3 regions of the Shewanella sp. ISTPL2 genome follow, and region 1 is predicted to be linked to each of the others. Evidence: predicted binding sites of a transcription regulator. Region 1 holds the regulator's gene; each other region holds the start of a gene.

Region 1 (2,276 bases):
TACGCACTAAACTGTCTGAGTAATCGGCTGCTATTTCATCGAGGTACTCAATAGCCGTCTCGCGCGCTTGGGTCTCAGAAATCTTTTTACTGGCGGCTTCTTCTTGAATCGCTTTGCGCAGCGACTCAGATTTGAGTAACGAATGAAACAGTGCTTGGCGGTTTGGCAGCACAGGCCCTGTCATTACCTTACGTTGACGACGGAAATGCACGCGTGCAACCCGTGCTAACTTATGGGCAATCCCCATGTCGGTGCCATGTTCGTCAGCCATGTAACGCAGGGATACGGCATTCGAAAACTGCACGAAGTTATGTCGACCTAAGAACAAAATCATCAAGCACTTGCGCAGCCAAGTCGGGTTTTCCCGCTCAAATACGGCCGCCTTCATAGTGTCGTCTTCTTTCCCTGGCGTGCGACCCCAATACAAGCTCACGGGTACCAGTTGAATATCTAATTCAGGACGTTCCTTATGCACGGCTAACAAACGCATAAAGCATTCGAGGAAAGGCTCATTACCAGCACGTTCGCCAAACAGTGGCTTACGTCCTTGAAGACAGACAACCCGAGGCGCAGTCACACCATTAGCCACTAGAGGCTCATAAGGGCTTGGTAAACCTAACTTAGCCGTTATTTCGCTCAAAGCAGCGATGTCACTGAGTGATTCTGTTTTCATCACATAAACAAGGGGTCTGGAAGCATCCAGATTCAGATCGGCAAAGGGATCCTGAGGCACCACAATAGTGTGCACTAAGTGTTTTTGGATCCAACGTAATGATTTCAACCAAAGAGAGTCGTGTTTAGGCATTATTCTTATGCAATTAAGTGCGTTTACTAGCCCGATAGAATACCAGACTATGGGCAATATTCGCTAATTCTCTCCAATATAGCTAAAAAGTGGTTAATACTTGCGCTGCAAATAATACTGTATATACTAACAGTAACTGTATAGAAAAACAGGAAACACCATGAGACCTTTGACGCCACGCCAAGCTGAAATTTTAGAGCTAATTAAACGAAATATTGCCGATACAGGCATGCCACCCACTCGGGCAGAAATCGCAACCCGTTTAGGTTTTAAGAGCGCCAATGCGGCTGAAGAACACCTTAAAGCGTTGGCAAAAAAGGGCTGCATTGAGATCATGCCAGGCACATCTCGGGGCATTCGTCTGCCTGCGGAAATCGAAGATTTGACTGAAACAGGTTTACCGCTCATCGGCCAAGTGGCCGCGGGTGAACCTATCCTCGCCCAAGAACATGTTGAACAGTACTACCAAGTCGACCCAAGCATGTTCCATCCCGCCGCCGATTTTTTACTGCGAGTAAAGGGCGACAGCATGAAGAATATCGGCATTCTCGAAGGTGATTTGCTGGCAGTTCATAAAGTAGAACAAGCTAGGAATGGTCAAGTGGTTGTCGCTAGAGTCGATGACGATGTCACTGTTAAACGTTTCGAAAAAAAAGGTAATGTGGTCTATCTACATGCCGAAAATGAAGATTACTCCCCGATTAAAGTGGATTTAGGCTTCCAAAGTTTAACAATTGAAGGACTCGCCGTCGGTGTGATCCGTAATGGAGATTGGCTATGAATAAACTACTTGGCAATGCCCCCCGCCATCCGGGCTTGTGGCTCGATGAAGTCCGTGATGCCGACTATGACTGGCACCATGCGCCTATCGCCTGTATGCCAACTAAGACTCAAGGTCGCCAAGAATTAATTCATCTGAGTGCACAACTCGCTCAGTTAAGCCAACAGGGCCGTTGGTTAGTGCTCATCAACCCACCAAGTATTGGCTACAAGCAAATGCTCGCCAGTGCAGGTGTGCGTATGGATAGAGTTTTGCTGGTACATGCTAAAGATGAAGTCGAAACCCTGTGGGCGATGGAAAAAGCCCTGACAAGTGGTACGTCCAGTGCAGTCATTACTTGGACTCAATCATTAGATGCGCGGGATAATCGACGCCTACAAATCGTGGCTAAAAGTGCCCGAGCTATGGGCATAGTGCTTGAAGACGTAAACAGTCACTTACATGCAGACGTACGTATTGAGCAAGGCAATCTCTTCGGTCAGCAATCTTTTTTTAGCGCTGTACACTAAATATTCATTTAATTTTTTACCTTGAAAGCCGCCTCACCTATGAATGTGAGGCTTTTTTTTGGCAATTTTTCAGATAATTAGATAAATAAGTGATCTTGATCAATATTTAAACAGCAAGTATGGTTGGTTAAGTCGGTGATGATATATCACCTTCCGTGGTCAATGAATCGAGTATTTATCG
Region 2 (2,276 bases), on a different contig from region 1:
AAATGGATAAGCCGATGATTTTAATCCATGGTACTAAAATACTGGCGGTAAACACTATGATGGCAATAGGCAGCATATCTGAATGCACTAAATGTAAAATGCCCGAAAAAATCGTGTCGTGCCGCACTTGGCCTTGGTTGGTCAGCATAGTGATAGGGTAAATGTTGGCTGGCACCAGTAAGATGGCAGCGGTAATCAACAAAGCCCAACTTTTTTGCAGGCTGGAATAGTCTCTGACGTGCAACTCAGTTTCACAGCGCTGACAGTGCGTGAGTTCACTGCTGTTGAGTTGGCGACACACTTTACAGAGACATAGGCCGATATCTTTACCTTGTTGCTTCATATCAGCTATGACCTTCCAATAACGTCCACATATGTTCTAAGTCGTATTCTCTTTGTAGAAACAAGGTCACGAGAAACAGCATAGTGAAGCAAAATGTGCCCATACCAAAATAAATGTCCGAAAAATCAGATAGCTGAAATGATGAAACTAAGAAGCTGATCACATAAATTTCCAGCATAGTGAGCTGCGATAAGATACCATGAAATTTTAATAACTGCTTCAATGAGTTACGCCAAAAAAGGCTACTCAATCCCCATTTCACAATTAAAATCTGTGTCAATATCGATAACAGTAATAAGCCTGGACCTATCACAGCTGCGGCAAGTACGGCGACACCTACAACCCAATAGCCTTGGTCAAATACTGCAAATGCCCCTTGGAAAACCGTGGTAGTACGAATACTGCCGAAAAAGTGGATCTCGAGTACGGGTAAAAAATTGGCAGGGAAATAAAACACTAATGCCGAAATACATAGGGCTAACATACCATTCACAGAGCAGTATGGCGTGTCATAAAGTGCTGTGCTGCAACGAGGACAGAGTGCTCTAACGCCGCTAGGCAAGGCACGTTTGCGGACTGCTAAATCGCAGGAACGGCATAGGGTTACTGAATTTTCTGCTGCGTTTTCATGCATATAAAAATATATATTAGCCTAATAGGAGTAATAACAGCGAGATCGGTGCAAAGTGTCGTGCTAGTTAGCTGTTCAGCCACGTCTAGCGCTTTTATAATCTTGGCAACGAAAGTACGCTAATAATATCAGATTAATCAGAACACTTGCATCACAAGTTCAATCTATGTCACTCTAGTTACTGTATATAAAAACAGTGCGAGGGCAGTCATGGCAGTAATAACACAGTTTGTCGTGGTCAGAGAAGGGGTTGAAAAGATGACATTCACATCTAAGAAGGAGGCTGATGCCTACGATAAGATGCTCGATATCGCCGATAACCTTATCCCCTTCATTCAAAAAGCTGATTTGGGTATAGATGAAAGTGTGGGCGAAAAGCTCGCATTCTATTTTGCTAACAATAAAGATGAGCTGACGAACTTGCTTAAAGGCGCAGTTCAGGTTAATAGTACGCCAACGAATCCGCCTGCAGCGAAAAAAGCGGCTAAAAAGACCGAAGCAGCAGAATAAAATTGTTAGGAAATGTAATGAAATCGAAATTTTATGAGTCACTTAACCGTCAAGCCTTGGCCTTGTTGGAAGGGGAAGATGACCTTGTTGCGGCGATGGCGAATTTTTCAGCCTTGCTCAATGATAATTTAACTGAGCTGAACTGGGTGGGATTCTACGTCATGCGTGGCGAACAACTAGTATTAGGCCCGTTTCAAGGTAAAGTGGCTTGTACACGCATTCCGTTAGGAAAAGGTGTGTGTGGTACTGCAGCATTCACTAATCAAACTCAGCGAGTGGCCGATGTCCATCAATTTGATGGTCATATTGCCTGTGATTCTGCCAGTAATTCTGAAATAGTTGTGCCAGTTCGTGCGCAAGGTAACGTGGTTGCCGTGCTCGATATTGACAGTCCTATCTTCGATCGTTTCGATGAAGAAGACCAAAAGGGGCTGGAATTACTGGTTAAAAGTTTTGAAAACTGCCTATTTGATTAATTTGCGTACAATAACGCATAATTCATAGTCGCAATCGGTGGCGTGCGCCTTATAATATGCGCCTGCACGCATTAAGCTGGTTTGATTGGCATGCAATGAATAAGCTTAGTGTTTTGAGCTGTCAAAATTTGTTAAGGTATATTTTTTAACTTTAGTAAACGCGGCTAGGATGCTAATTTGTACGTTGACTCAATATTGAGTTTAACGAAGATAAACGACATGTAAGAAGCTGATATATATCACCTCGAATCGATGTCCCTTTTTGACTGTGGAAGTAATGATGGAATCAACAGAAAAGTTGACCGACACCAATGCA
Region 3 (2,276 bases), on a different contig from region 1:
CGTGGCCTCGACTGATGTGGCTTCGCACCAACAGTTCGGCATAACGAGCATCATTAATAAAACCGGAGGATTCGCAAGCATCGAGTACAGGTTCGATATCGTTAAGTTCGAAACCTTTTTCGAGCAATTTATCGCGGATTTGTAAACGGGAATAATCGCGGCGCGCTAACAGCGCGACCGCAATTTGATGGGCTGACTGACTCAGAATACTTCGCCTGTCTCTAAATCAATATTGTCCTCAGTACTATCATCAGCTTTGGCAGCCAAGGCACTCGGATTACTCAAAAGCAACTCACGTAGCGTCTTGTCAATTTCAGCAGCAATAGCTGGGTTTTCAGTCAGATATTTGCCAGCATTAGCACGACCTTGGCCGATTTTATCGCCTTTATAGCTGTACCAAGCGCCCGCTTTTTCAATCAACTTATGGGCTACGCCTAAGTCTACTAACTCACCAGTACGGTTAATACCTTGGCCATAAAGGATTTGGAACTCAGCTTGCTTAAACGGCGCTGCAACCTTGTTTTTCACCACTTTAACGCGAGTTTCGTTACCGACCACTTCATCGCCGTCTTTAATGGCACCAGTGCGGCGAATGTCTAGGCGAACAGAAGCATAAAACTTCAGCGCATTACCACCGGTTGTAGTTTCTGGGTTACCGAACATCACACCAATCTTCATCCGAATTTGGTTGATGAAGATAAGTAAGGTGTTAGATTGCTTTAAGTTACCCGCAAGTTTACGCATAGCTTGGCTCATCATACGCGCCGCTAGGCCCATGTGAGAATCACCAATTTCGCCTTCGATTTCAGCTTTAGGCGTTAATGCCGCCACTGAGTCGACTACGATAACGTCAACAGCACCTGAGCGAGTTAAAGCATCACAAATCTCAAGCGCTTGCTCGCCGGTATCCGGTTGCGAACACAGCAGGTTATCAATATCTACGCCCAATTTTTTAGCATAAATAGGGTCTAGTGCATGCTCTGCATCGATAAAGGCACAGGTTTTGCCTTCACGTTGCGCTGCCGCAATCACTTCTAAAGTCAGTGTTGTTTTACCTGATGATTCAGGACCATAGATCTCAACGATACGACCCATTGGCAAACCGCCAGCACCTAAAGCAACGTCCAGAGACAGAGAACCGGTAGAAATGGTCTCAACATCCATAGAGCGATCTTCGCCCAGCTTCATGATGGAGCCTTTACCAAATTGTTTCTCAATTTGGATCAATACCGCAGCAAGTGCTTTCTCTTTATTTGGATCGACCTTCATTCCTGTTCCCTCATCAAGACAAGCATTAAGCTGTCAAAAGTGATATTCAATTTACAAACGGGTAATTCAAAAAGCCGCGCTTTTTGTCTTAATTCTGCTGACTAGTATACTGTACAATCATACAGTATCAAGACCTGTGACTGAATTATTTTTAGCTGATAGGATTTTTAATATGGCCAAGGTTTTAGCGAATATCAAATCAGATAATAGCTCCCTTTGATCAATATCCATCGTTAAGGGCTCAATTTTCGCTAAATTATTGCTAAGATTGGCGCAACAAATTTTGCGTGGTCTTTTTAGCTGAAAATTGTACAGCAGTCTTCCGCTTCCATAGCGCTTAATCACCCTTAACCACACAAACTGTATCGCCTTTAGGCAGTCACAACGGACGATAACGATTTAATGAATGTAATTGATACCGATGATTTAGAAAAACATACTCCTATGATGCGTCAATACTTGACGATGAAAGCAGAACATCACGATATGTTGCTGTTTTATCGCATGGGTGACTTCTACGAGTTGTTTTATGACGATGCTAAACGCGCTTCTGAGCTGTTAGGCATTTCACTCACTGCGCGCGGTAAAAGTGGTGGCGATCCTATTCCGATGGCGGGACTTCCTTACCATGCTGTGGAAGGCTATCTTGCAAAATTAGTTCAAATTGGTCAATCAGTTGCGATTTGCGAACAGATTGGCGATCCCGCGACATCTAAAGGGCCGGTAGAACGTAAAGTGGTGCGAATTGTCACGCCAGGCACCTTAACCGACGAAGCGTTGCTGCAGGAACGCCAAGACAATCTGTTAGCCGCGGTTTATCAAGGTAAAGTCGGTTTTGGTTATGCCACATTAGATGTTTCATCCGGACGTTTTGTGATTGCAGAGCTCGACACCCGAGAGTCATTAGAAGCGGAATTGCAACGCACTAATCCCGTTGAAATTCTCTACAGTGAAGACTTTGGTGAACTTGGACTACTTAACGGTTTTAAAGGCAAACGCCGTCGCCC

Evidence for each region. Region 1 encodes LexA, which represses DNA repair genes until DNA is damaged. Its sites were predicted from a motif close to TACTGTATNNNNATACAGTA; they were not measured.
Region 2: HUB64_RS09020 (YebG family protein) is a predicted target of LexA. The motif match lies at 1,154-1,173, and genes of this name have one in related genera.
Region 3: recA (recombinase RecA) is a predicted target of LexA. The motif match lies at 1,377-1,396, and genes of this name have one in related genera.

The regions. Positions count from the first base shown of each region.
Region 1 is NZ_JAAPAV010000002.1:213,541-215,816, reverse strand. It holds gene plsB (glycerol-3-phosphate 1-O-acyltransferase PlsB) at 1-805, opposite strand, end outside; gene lexA (transcriptional repressor LexA) at 966-1,586, shown strand; gene HUB64_RS22790 (cell division inhibitor SulA) at 1,583-2,095, shown strand.
Region 2 is NZ_JAAPAV010000001.1:2,021,350-2,023,625, forward strand. It holds gene HUB64_RS09010 (paraquat-inducible protein A) at 1-343, opposite strand, end outside; gene HUB64_RS09015 (paraquat-inducible protein A) at 345-977, opposite strand; gene HUB64_RS09020 (YebG family protein) at 1,185-1,484, shown strand; gene HUB64_RS09025 (GAF domain-containing protein) at 1,502-1,960, shown strand; gene proQ (RNA chaperone ProQ) at 2,241-2,276, shown strand, end outside.
Region 3 is NZ_JAAPAV010000001.1:4,139,182-4,141,457, reverse strand. It holds gene HUB64_RS18225 (regulatory protein RecX) at 1-127, opposite strand, end outside; gene recA (recombinase RecA) at 202-1,269, opposite strand; gene mutS (DNA mismatch repair protein MutS) at 1,672-2,276, shown strand, end outside.